2 regions of the Clostridium neonatale genome follow, and region 2 is predicted to be linked to the other one. Evidence: riboswitches for the same ligand, from Rfam matches in the RefSeq annotation. Region 2 holds a riboswitch; the other holds the start of a gene.

Region 1 (5,908 bases), on a different contig from region 2:
AACACCTTCAGGAAGAAAATTCAGAGAGTTTGGACTATTTGTCCATGATTTTGCATTATTATTTGATAAAAAAGGGAATCCATTAAACAAACCTCCATTTCCAGGATCACATGATGACCCAGGTGTTATGGGCATAAATTATAAGTGTGAGCCATTAAGAGAAAGATTAACAAAGGAAAAATTAAATGGTGAGGATTCAGCTTATGTATTCAGCTCTAGAATTCATGATGATCCAGTGACACCAATACTAGAAACCTATCCTGGAGATGAAATTGTAATAAGATTATTAGATGGAGCTCAAGAAGAACAACATGCATTTAATATAAATGGAATGAAGTGGAGAAAAGAAATAACAGACATAAGATCTCCATTAGTTCAAGCGCAAACAATAGGAATATCAGAAGCATTCAATATAAGAATAAAAGATGATTATGAAGGAGGAGATTATCTTTACTACTTTGGAGGTCAAGATGATTTATGGCTAGGTTTATGGGGAATAATAAGAGCCTATAAAAATAAAACTAAAAATTTATTGCCTATAAACTCATCTGAAGAATGTTCAAATAAAATAGATGATTCTAAAGAAAAAAAGGTTAGAGAGTTTCATATAGCGGCAATACAAAAAGATATCTTATACAATTGTTTTGAAGACCATGATCCTGATGGGTTATTATTTGTGCCATATGAGTACAAGGATGATATACTAAGTGGAAAGATGGAACCAAAACCATTGATATTAAGGGCAAATAAGGGTGAATATATAAAAGTAAAATTAACTAATTGTTTCACTAAACCAATACCATATCAAGTTTTTCCTGGAGTACCAGTTGATAAAGTAGTTACACCATCTATGAGAGTAGGAATTAGTCCGCAATTTTTAGGATTTAATCCAATAGCTGATAGTGGCGTAAATGTAGGGTATAATAATTTAGAACAAACTGTAAAGCCAGGAGATAGTAAAACCTATTTATGGTATGCAGATGAGGAATACGGAACTTGCTTATTGTCATCTTTTACAGATATAAGGAATCACAGATATCATGGTTTATTTGGAGCAATAATAATAGAACCAGAAGAAGCACAAATAGAGAATGATGATATTTATGGAGATCAAGCAACTATATCTGAAGATGGACGTAACGCATTTAGAGAATTTGTAATTTTTATGCACAATGGTATAAGGCTTTTAGACGTAGATGGTAATTTAATAGAGACTAATCGAGAAATTGGTGAAGATGGGCAGCCAGAACCAGTGGATTTTGAAGATAGAGGAGAAAAAGGATTTAACTATAGATCAGAAAGATTTTTTAATAGATTAGGAGATAACCCAGATGAATCAGATATAGCAAATGTATTTAGTTCTGTAGTTCATGAAGATCCAGCTACACCAATATTTGAAGCATCACCAGGAGAAAGAGTTATTATAAGACTACTAATGCCAGCAGACAAACCAAGAAATACTTGTTTCGTGCTTCATGGTCATAAATGGAAAGCTCAGCCAGATGATCCATTTACAAATATTATATCAGCTCAAGGAGCCATGAGTGTAGGAAACGTATTTAATCTTGAGTTAATAAATGGAGCATCTATGATACCAGGTGACTATTTATATAGGTCAGGAATTATAAAATGGGATATAGAATCAGGTATGTGGGGAATTTTTAGAATTAAAGATAAGAATACATCAGAATTATAAAATCCTAAGAATGAATATACAAAGTTTTTATTAAACTCTATTTTTGTAATGTGAAATTCCAGTTATAAGAAAAAAATAAATTTTGGTATTACACCAATAAAAAAATTTATGCTATACTTTAAATAAGCAATGCGTTGTACCTATGGTCATACCACTTGTCATAGGCACAATGCATTTTTATTTTGACGTCAAAAAGCATATAGACTGGTCTACCAATAAGGAGTAAAAGAAGTATAAATGAAACTGAAGAATACATAGAAACAGTATGGGGAATGGGATACAGATTAAGTAAAAAATAATTTTACTTAATCTGTATTATCTTGAGATATCTAGATTGGAAATTAATCTCACAAAGATTAATTTGACAAATAGTATAGCAAATAATGTTGTTGATTATGTACAGCAATTTGAAAAAAAACATATGGAAGTGGAACTTAATACAGAAGACCCCATATATGTGCTTGGTAATGAAGAAAAGATAAATCGTATTATCCAAAATCTTATGAAAAATGCCTTGAATTATTCCGATGGAGATGTTGTTATTGATATTTTCATTAAAGATGAAAGTATAATTTTATCTTTTAAAAATCCTATTTCAGATAGTAATGAAATTAATATTGACAATTTATTTGATAAATTTTATGTTGCTGAGAAATCACGAGGTAAATCAACAGGACTTGGATTATCAATTGTAAAATTACTAACAGAACAAATGAATGGAAAAATTAATGCTTTTTTGAATGAAAATAATATAGATATTCAAATACAGCTAAATCCATATATAAATAAATAAAGAATTCTCATTTATTTTCACCAAAAAACAAATAAGAATTCTTTTAATTGATAATTAATACAAGTGCTAAAGTTAATTGCTAATGAAATTCTTAGATGCATATTTTAATGCAAATAATTATATTTTTTATCAAAATATGCTTGAATATATGGAGTTATTAGAATATTATATATATAAATTCTATGAAAACATAATAAATCTGGAAGTAATGATAAATTCTCTTTATTTGGGCACTTTGAGGATTTTGAACTAGTAGTGCAACCCGCCAACAATTAATCAAGATTGTTGGCGTTTTTGATGATAGAAAATATGTGAAAATTTATGAATAAGGAAATATATACTAGATTTTAATTATACATAAGTATTTATTTATATATTAATGAAATTACTGATATATATGTTCTAATTAAGAATCTTCATTAAAATCTGCCCTAAACCCAAAAAGGATATATGGCTCATATGAAGTAATTTTATTGGAACTTATATAAATACAAATAAACTTATTATAAAAATTAAATAAATTATTAAAAGGGGGTGATATATTGATTATAAGGCGGTTAAGTATAGGCCAAAAAATGTTCATAGGCTTTGGAATCATTATTTTAATAATGTTGGCGGTTATTGGCAATACCTATATAAATTTTGTTAAAGAATCCGAAGCAGTCAAATGGAATGGTCATACATATAAAGTTATTCAAGAGTCAGATTGCCTTCTTATGAGTTTATTAGATATGGAAACAGGAGCAAGAGGATACGTTATTACTGGGAATGAAAGTTTTCTCGAACCATTTAATAAAGGAAATTCTTCTTATGAAAATCACTATGATAAACTCAAGCAACTTACAGAAGATAACTCTGAACAACAACAAAGGTTATATAATATTAATAATAAATATAAAGAATGGGTTGAATGGGAAAAAAACATAATAATAGCTAAGAGAAAAGAAGTTTCTTCAGGAAAGTTAAAATTAGAAGATTTGATTGCTATTGTTCAATCAGGTTATGGAAAAAACATGATGGATGAATTACGTTCAATACTTGGAGATATTAATAATGAAGAAGAAAGGCTACTGCAGAACAGAAATGCGGATCTCATTAAAATGGAGAAAGAAACAAGAGTTATTATGCTAACAGGAGGAGCTTTAGCGACTATAGCAGCAATTATTATAGCAAGTTTATCTATTAGGATGATTGTTAATCCTGTAAAAGTTGTTACAAATACTTTTAGAGAAATAGCAGAAGGAGAAGTTAATTTAGAAGCTAGGCTAATGAGTAATTCAGAAGATGAGATTGGCAAGATGGCTAGATATTTTAATATATTTATGACTAAGCTTAAGGAATTAATTTCTGAGAATAGAAACCAAAGCTGGCTGACAACTGGTAGAGCAGAGCTAAATGAAGAAATGCGAGGTGTACGAGAAATTAACACATTAAGTTCTCGTATAATTACATACATATGTAGATATTTAAATATGCAAATTGGAAGATTTTATGTTAAAACGGATAGCAACACTTTTAAAGTATTTGGAAGCTATTCTTATAATAGTTCAGAAGGTTCACCTGATGAATTTAATATAGGTGAAGGATTAGTTGGACAAGCTACTCTAGAAGACAAGATTGTTTTAGTACAAGATGTACCAGCTGATTATATGAAAATTATTTCTGGCCTTGGAGAGGCAGTTCCCAAGAACATATTAATTGCTCCTTGTATGTATCACGAGGAAATAGAATGCATAATAGAGCTAGGATCATTTAATCAATTTACGGATGTACAATTAAAATTTATTGAACAAGTTAGTGAAAACATAGCTACAAGTATAAATTTAACAAAAGCACAAACAAAAATGGAGGTACTTCTTAATAAGACTTTAGTACAGGCAGAAGAATTACAAGTACAGCAAGAGGAATTAAGACAAAATAATGAAGAATTAGAAGAGCAAGCTAAGATTCTAAAACAGTCTGAAATGAATCTGCAAACTCAGCAGGAAGAGTTAAGAGTATCAAATGAGGAGCTTGAAGAGCAAACTAAAAAATTAGAACAGCAAAAGAGAGATATAAGTGAAAATAATAAACTTTTAAGGAAAGCAAACCATGAAATTGAAGGAAAGGCTAAGGAGTTAGAGATTGCTAATAAATACAAATCTGAGTTTTTAGCTAATATGTCTCATGAATTAAGAACTCCTTTAAATAGTATTATAGTTCTTTCTCAATTACTAGAAAATAAAAAAGCTAATGAGCCATTAACAGAAAAACAATTAGAATATTCAAAAACTATTCATTCTTCTGGTAAAAATCTTCTTAGGCTTATTGATGATATCTTGGATTTGTCTAAAGTTGAATCTGGTAAAATAGATATAAATTTTGACCAAGTGAATTTAGCAGAATTAGCTGAGAATACAAAAAGTTTATTTACTCCAATAATTTTGCAAAAAAACATAGATTTTAAGATAGAAATTGAAGATGGATTACCTGAGAAAATAATATCTGATGAGCAAAGACTTCAACAAATAATAAATAATTTATTGTCTAATGCATTTAAATTTACTGAGACTGGTTATGTAAAAATGAATATATGCAGACCTAAAGAAGAAGATATTAAAAATTATAAAATTGAGGAAAATGTTAATAAATTAATAAGTATAGAAATCATAGATACAGGCATAGGTATACCTGCTGATAAACAAACTTTAATTTTTGAGGCTTTTAAGCAAGTGGATGGAACAATTAGTAGAAAATATGGAGGGACAGGACTCGGGTTATCTATTTCAAGAGAACTTGCTCGTTTACTTGGAGGAAACATTTATTTGAAAAGTGAGGAAGGAAAAGGAAGTAAATTTACCTTAGTATTTTTAGATAATGATAATATGGAACAAGTTAAGTTAAATAAAGAGGAATATTCGAGTATTGATAAAAATTATCATGACAATTTGGAAGAAAAAATAATATCAGAAAATGATATTAATGAGTTCACCAAAGATGAGCATTACGAAAGTAAAAAAGAAGATGAAAAGCTTCTTTTAATAATTGAAGATGATGAGCAGTTTTCTACTTTATTATCCGAATTAGCTTATAAAAAAAATTATAAGGTTTTAATTGAGAAAAATAGTGATGAAGCTATAAAATTAGCAGTAAAATACAAACCATATGCGATTTTATTGGATATTGGGTTAGCAAACAATAGCGGGGTGAGAGTAGTTGATAAATTGCAGAACTTAGAATATACAAAAAACATTCCAATTCACATAATTTCATGGAAAGAAGATAAAAATTCATATGATAAAATGAAAAATTTGGTTTGGCATATTAAAAAGCCATATAACTTAGAAGAACTTTATAATTTGTTTGATAAAATAGAGACAAGCTTATCTAACGATTCTAAGAAACTACTTATTGTTGACGAAGATAAAAGTCAAAGTAAT
Region 2 (5,908 bases):
CCCTATTAAAATATCTTTCTTCTTAAGTCGTTCTCTTAGCTCTTGCAAATCTTTCGAAAAAGACAAATCATCATCATAAGCTAATTTTAAAATAAGCATGGATTTCACTCCCTTCTTAATATTTGTATGTATAATTTTATTTGTTTTTTCCCTAAATAATTGTAAGTTGAATATTTTCCTATAATGTTTAGATATAAATTAAATTTATTGACACCATGTTATATATAGAATAAAAATATAATTGTAGCAACATTCTAATAAAATAAATCTTAAGGAGTTTTTCAATGTATTGTTTTGTTGATTATAGAATTAGTAAAGAAGAATTATTGAATCTTTCTGCTTTAAACCTTAATGTTATATCGGTACCACAATGTGATCTTGTATATAAAGCAATTAATGGTCATCCAGATATTCAAATGAATATTTTAAAAAATGATAGTGAACATAAAGTAATAATCCATAATAAAATCCATAATAATTTTAAAAATTTTCTACTTGATAACAACATAAAATATATTGTTTCAAAAAATACTTTGTCTAATACATATCCTGGAGATATTTTTTTAAATGCATTTATAACCGATAAATATTTCATACACAATACAAAATATACTGATGAAAATCTACTTGGTTCTCAAACTTATAAAATTGTTATTTCTGTGCCTCAAGGTTATACCAAGTGTTCTATACTGCCGGTGAGAGAAAATTCATTGATAACTAGTGATAAAGGAATTTTTAACGTATTAAAAAATTATGATTTTGATATATTATTGGTACCTCCTGGTGATATACTACTTCCATCTTTAAATTATGGATTTATAGGTGGCGTTGGTGGAATGATTTCAAATAACAAGATGGCTTTCTTTGGTGATTTATCATATTACAAGTACGGAAATAAAATAAAAGAGTTTCTTTTTAAATATGACATTGAGCCAATTTATCTTAGAAAAGGTAAATTAATAGACAGGGGCAGTCTGCTTACTCTTTAGTCATGTCCATATATAATATGATTTGTGTTTCTGTATGTTACTTTTAAAAATAAAATCTGCATAAGTCCTATTTTTCTAGGCTTATGCAGATTTTATTTTTAAATGAGATTTTTTAGTAACATTTTTTCTCAATTTAGCTATATTATTAATATAAGATATTTAATTAAGATTAAGGCACTATAGCCAAGTGGTAAGGCAGAGGTCTGCAAAACCTTTATTCCTCAGTTCAAATCTGGGTGGTGCCTCCATAAAAAGCCCGTAGACTTGAGAATTCTCTCGCCTACGAGCTTTTTCCTTTTGGTTTTAAAACATATTTATTTTAGATTTTTTAGGTTAATACATCATTAATCTCCGATTGTTCTTCTTACCGCTTCTACTACTCTTTCATTTTTAAAAGGTTTAACTATAAAGTCTTTGGCTCCTGCTTTTATTGCACTAACTACAACGTTTTCCTGTCCCATTGCAGAACACATGATTACATTGGCATCAACATCACTTTCAAGAATCCCAATAAGTGCATTAACTCCATCCATTTCCGGCATAGTTATATCCATCAAAGTTAAATCTGGACTTAACTGATTATATTTTTCTATGGCCACTTTTCCATTTTCAGCTTCTCCAACTACCTCATAACCGTTTTCTGTCAAAATTTCTCTAAGCATCTTTCTCATAAATATAGTATCATCACATATCAAAATTTTTTTACTCATTTTTTCCTCCTATTTATAAATAGACAAAGGCATTAAAAAAGAGCTTTATTGCATTTTTTAAATGAAATAGCCCCTTATGTAAAATGCAACTGGCTGCCATCCATTAGGAAAAGGCCCTTTAGCTTTGCGTCACAGCTTTTCAACTGCTTTGCCCTATTAAATTATTTTTTATACTTTTAGCTTGTACTAAATTCTATACTTATATTATCATTAAAGGCTTTAATTTTCAATCATTAATTTTCATTTCTTCAAAATTTTCACATAAATTCACGTTTTCGTCCAATATTTCTCATGTTTTTAATTCATTATTAAAAACATCACATTATTTCTTCGATTATAAACATAAGCTTAACTACTACTCATCTTCAAATATTAATATTCAAAAAGCCTATTGAGATACTCAACAGGCTTTTAATTAATGCAGATTATTTAACAACGTCATCTACTGATTCCTTTATTATTTCAAAAGCTTTATCACAATCCTCTTCATTTAATATTAGCGGTGGAACCATACGAATTGTATTTCCTCCAATAGCTGTAATTAAAAGCTTTCTATCAAAACATGCATGCTTAACATCTACAGCAATATTTTGGTCAAATTCAACCCCAACTAATAATCCTTTTCCACGCACTTCTACTATATGTGGTAACTCTTTTAACTTAGCTTTAAGATATTCTCCCATCTTTTCAGCATTTCCTGCTAAGTCTTTATCAATTAATTCATTAATTTGTGCATATGAAGCAGCACAACATACTGGATTTCCTCCATAAGTTGTTCCATGAGATCCAAGTGTAAATGCTTTAGACACTTTTTCAGTTGCACATATTGCTGCTATTGGCATTCCGCCTCCCATAGCTTTCGCCATTGACACAATATCCGGTTTTACATTGTAATGCATGTACGCCATAGTTTTACCGGTTCTGCACCATCCTGTTTGAACTTCATCCAATAATAGTAGCATTCCTTTTTCATCGCAGAGTTTTCTAAGCCCTTGCATAAATTCTTGTGTTGCTGGATGTACTCCACCTTCTCCCTGTATTGGTTCAATCATTATAGCTATTGTATTTTCCGTACATGCATCTTTAAATGCTTGCAAATTATTATATTCAGCATAAGTAAATCCAGGTACCATTGGCTTAAATCCAATTTGACATCCATTATCAGGTTGTCCTGTTGCTGACATAGATCCATATGTTCTTCCGTGGAAACCATTTTTAGCTGTTACAATATTATATTTGTTTGGTCCATATTCATCCACTCCATATTTTCTTGCCATTTTTATCATTGCTTCATTTGCTTCTGTCCCTGTACTTTGATAAAAAATTTTATCCATCCCTATTGTCTCACAAATTAATTTTGCAAGTAATGCTTGAGGAATTGTATATGGATAATTAAATGTATGGATTATATCTTCTACCTGATCCTTAATAGCGGCTACTACTTTTTCATTACAATTCCCTGCACTATTAACTGCAATACCACCATAAAAATCTAAATATCCATCACCTCCTTCATCATACAAGTACATATCTTTTGCAGTTTCTGCTACAAAATCAAATCTTTCGTAAGTATCAATCATATATTTGCTTACTAATCCTTTTAATTCTTCTTTTGATAGTTTTACATCTTTTAATTTCATGATAAATTCACCTTACTCGTAATTTATTTAATTCAAATTAAATTCTGATACTACTTTATTAAAGTGCTTTTCTATATATTCTTTTAATATCTTCTAATTCAAATTTCACAGGATGAATATTCATACTTCCTTGAGATACCTTTAAGCAATTTTCTGACATCCAATCTATATCTTCTTCTTTTATCCCCTGCTCTTTAAGTGTTGTCTCTAAATCTATATCTTTTAATAATTTTCTTATTGACTTTACACAGTCATTTTCATCAGCTCCACCCAATAATTTTGATATTACAGCAAATTTTTCAGGCGCTACACATATTGATTCCTCATAGATAACAGGTGTCAATGCTGCGAGGCCTCTTCCATGTACAATATCTCTTAATCCACTTGCAGGATGTTCCATGCCATGTGATGCTGTTACCCCAGCAGTATTGATTACCATTCCACCTAATGTGCTTGCCCATGTTATCGCATCAAATGCTTCCATATCTTCTGGATTTTTATAAGCTCTAACTAAATTTTTTCCTATTAATTCAATTCCCTGTAGTGCCATCATTGTAGTAATTGGCTGGGCATTTTTAGATATATATGCCTCCATATTGTGACAAAGAAAGTGCATCAAACCCAACTGATGCTAAAATATGCTTTGGCATTGTAGTCATAAGCTCTGGATCTACTATGGATGCCTTTGCGATTATAGCATTACATCTTAAAGATTTTTTATCATTATTCTCAGGATTTGTTAATACTGCAAATCCATTTCCTTCACTTCCTGTTCCACAAGTTGTAGGAACTAATATTATAGGAAGTGCTTTGTCACTTAATTTTTTTCCATATATATAATCTGAAACATCTCCTTCATTTAATGTAACAAAAGCAATTGTCTTTGCAGCATCCATTATGCTTCCACCACCAAGGCCAACAATAACATCACACCTCTCTTCTTTTGCAATATCTGCTCCTTTGTAGACAGTAGTCGTTAACGGGTTTTGCTCTACTTTATCAAAAATCACAGCTTTAATTTTATTTTTTTCAAGTAAAGATACAGCTTTATCTAACAGACCAGTTTTCTTTGTGCTGCTTTTTCCTGTAACAATTAATGCTTTCTTACCATACTTAGCAGTCTCAACTCCTAATTCTTCAACTCGTCCTCTTCCAAATATAATATTTACTGGTAAATTGTAATTAAATCTCATCAAAATTCATCTCCATATTTATTTTTGATCTTAATTTTTGCTACTGAACTTTTCTATAGCTCTTTCAAAAATCTTAAGGCCTTCTTCTAATTGTTCATCCGTCATTACAAGAGGCGCTAAAAATCGTATTACTTGTCCACAAGTTCCTGAGTTTTCTAACATAAGTCCATTTTGAACTGCCTCTTCTATTATTTCTGAAACAATTGCTGTATTTGGATTTTTAGATTCTTTATCTGTAACAAATTCCATTCCAATCATTCCTCCAAGACCTCTTACATCACCTATTACATCATATTTTTCCATCCATTCTCTATATCTCTTTTGAACCTTCTCACCTATTTCTAAAGAACGTTTTGCAAAATTATCTCTTTCCATTATTTCTATAGTTTTAATTGCTGCTGCACATGCTAATGGATTACCACAATAAGTTCCTCCAATGGTTCCTCCAAGAACACTTTCCATTATTTCTTCTCTTGCTACAATTGCACTAAGTGGAAGTCCTGCACCAATAGATTTTGCAGTAGCTAAAATATCTGGCATAACTCCTTCTTCTTTCCAATATTCACTTGCAAACATTCTTCCTGTACGGCAAAATCCGCTTTGTACTTCATCTGCAATCAACAATATTCCATTATCATCACATATTTTACGTACAGCTTTAACCCATTCTATTGGTGCAGGAATAAATCCTCCTTCACCTTGTACAGGCTCAACAACAATTGCTGCTATATACTCAGCAGATGAACATTCTTCAAATACTTTATATATAGAATTTATATAATACTCTATAGCTTCATTATCACTCATTCCCTTTGGCTTTCTATAAAGATAGGGAAATTCCGCCCTATATACTCCTTCTGGAAATGGTCCAAGTCCTTTTGCATATGCTTTTTTAGATGTCATTGCCATAGTTAAATTAGTTCTTCCATGAAATGCTCCTGAAAAACAAATTATATTAGGTCTTTTAGTAAATGCTTTTGCCACCTTTATTGCATTTTCATCTGCTTCTGCACCACTATTTGCAAAATATGTTTTCTTTTTATCACCTTTAACAGGAACAATTTCATTTAACTTTTCAGCTAATTTCACATATCCTTCATGAGTAACTATATTAAACATCCCATGAAAATATTTTTCTGATTGTTTTTTTACTTCCTCAATAATTTCAGGATGGCCGAATCCCACATTTAGTACCCCAACTCCACCGATCCAATCTAAAAATTTATTTCCATCTACATCTTCAATCACAGCCCCTTCTCCACGTTCAATGACAACAGGATACACGCATTTTATGGCACTTGGTACAGCTTCTTTACGTCGTTCTATAATTTTCTTAGCTTTTGGTCCAGGTAAACTTTCACTTATTATTTTTGGTA

What was found. Region 2 has a riboswitch for cyclic di-GMP ahead of CNEONATNEC86_RS09020 (response regulator). Riboswitches for the same ligand answer to the same signal wherever they lie in the genome.
Region 1: another riboswitch for cyclic di-GMP. It lies ahead of CNEONATNEC86_RS14135 (response regulator); the one in region 2 lies ahead of CNEONATNEC86_RS09020 (response regulator).

What each region holds. Positions count from the first base shown of each region.
Region 1 is NZ_UICR01000002.1:546,633-552,540, reverse strand. Features, by position in the region: gene CNEONATNEC86_RS14145 (multicopper oxidase domain-containing protein) at 1-1,696, shown strand, start outside; gene CNEONATNEC86_RS14140 (ATP-binding protein) at 2,031-2,489, shown strand; cyclic di-GMP riboswitch class II at 2,683-2,765, shown strand; gene CNEONATNEC86_RS14135 (response regulator) at 3,032-5,908, shown strand, end outside.
Region 2 is NZ_UICR01000001.1:1,947,348-1,953,255, reverse strand. Features, by position in the region: gene ytxC (putative sporulation protein YtxC) at 1-99, opposite strand, end outside; gene CNEONATNEC86_RS09030 (DUF6873 family GME fold protein) at 285-989, shown strand; tRNA gene CNEONATNEC86_RS09025 (tRNA-Cys) at 1,163-1,237, shown strand; gene CNEONATNEC86_RS09020 (response regulator) at 1,334-1,699, opposite strand; cyclic di-GMP riboswitch class I at 1,781-1,862, opposite strand; gene CNEONATNEC86_RS09015 (aspartate aminotransferase family protein) at 2,125-3,339, opposite strand; partial or broken gene CNEONATNEC86_RS09010 (iron-containing alcohol dehydrogenase) at 3,398-4,532, opposite strand; gene CNEONATNEC86_RS09005 (aspartate aminotransferase family protein) at 4,563-5,908, opposite strand, start outside.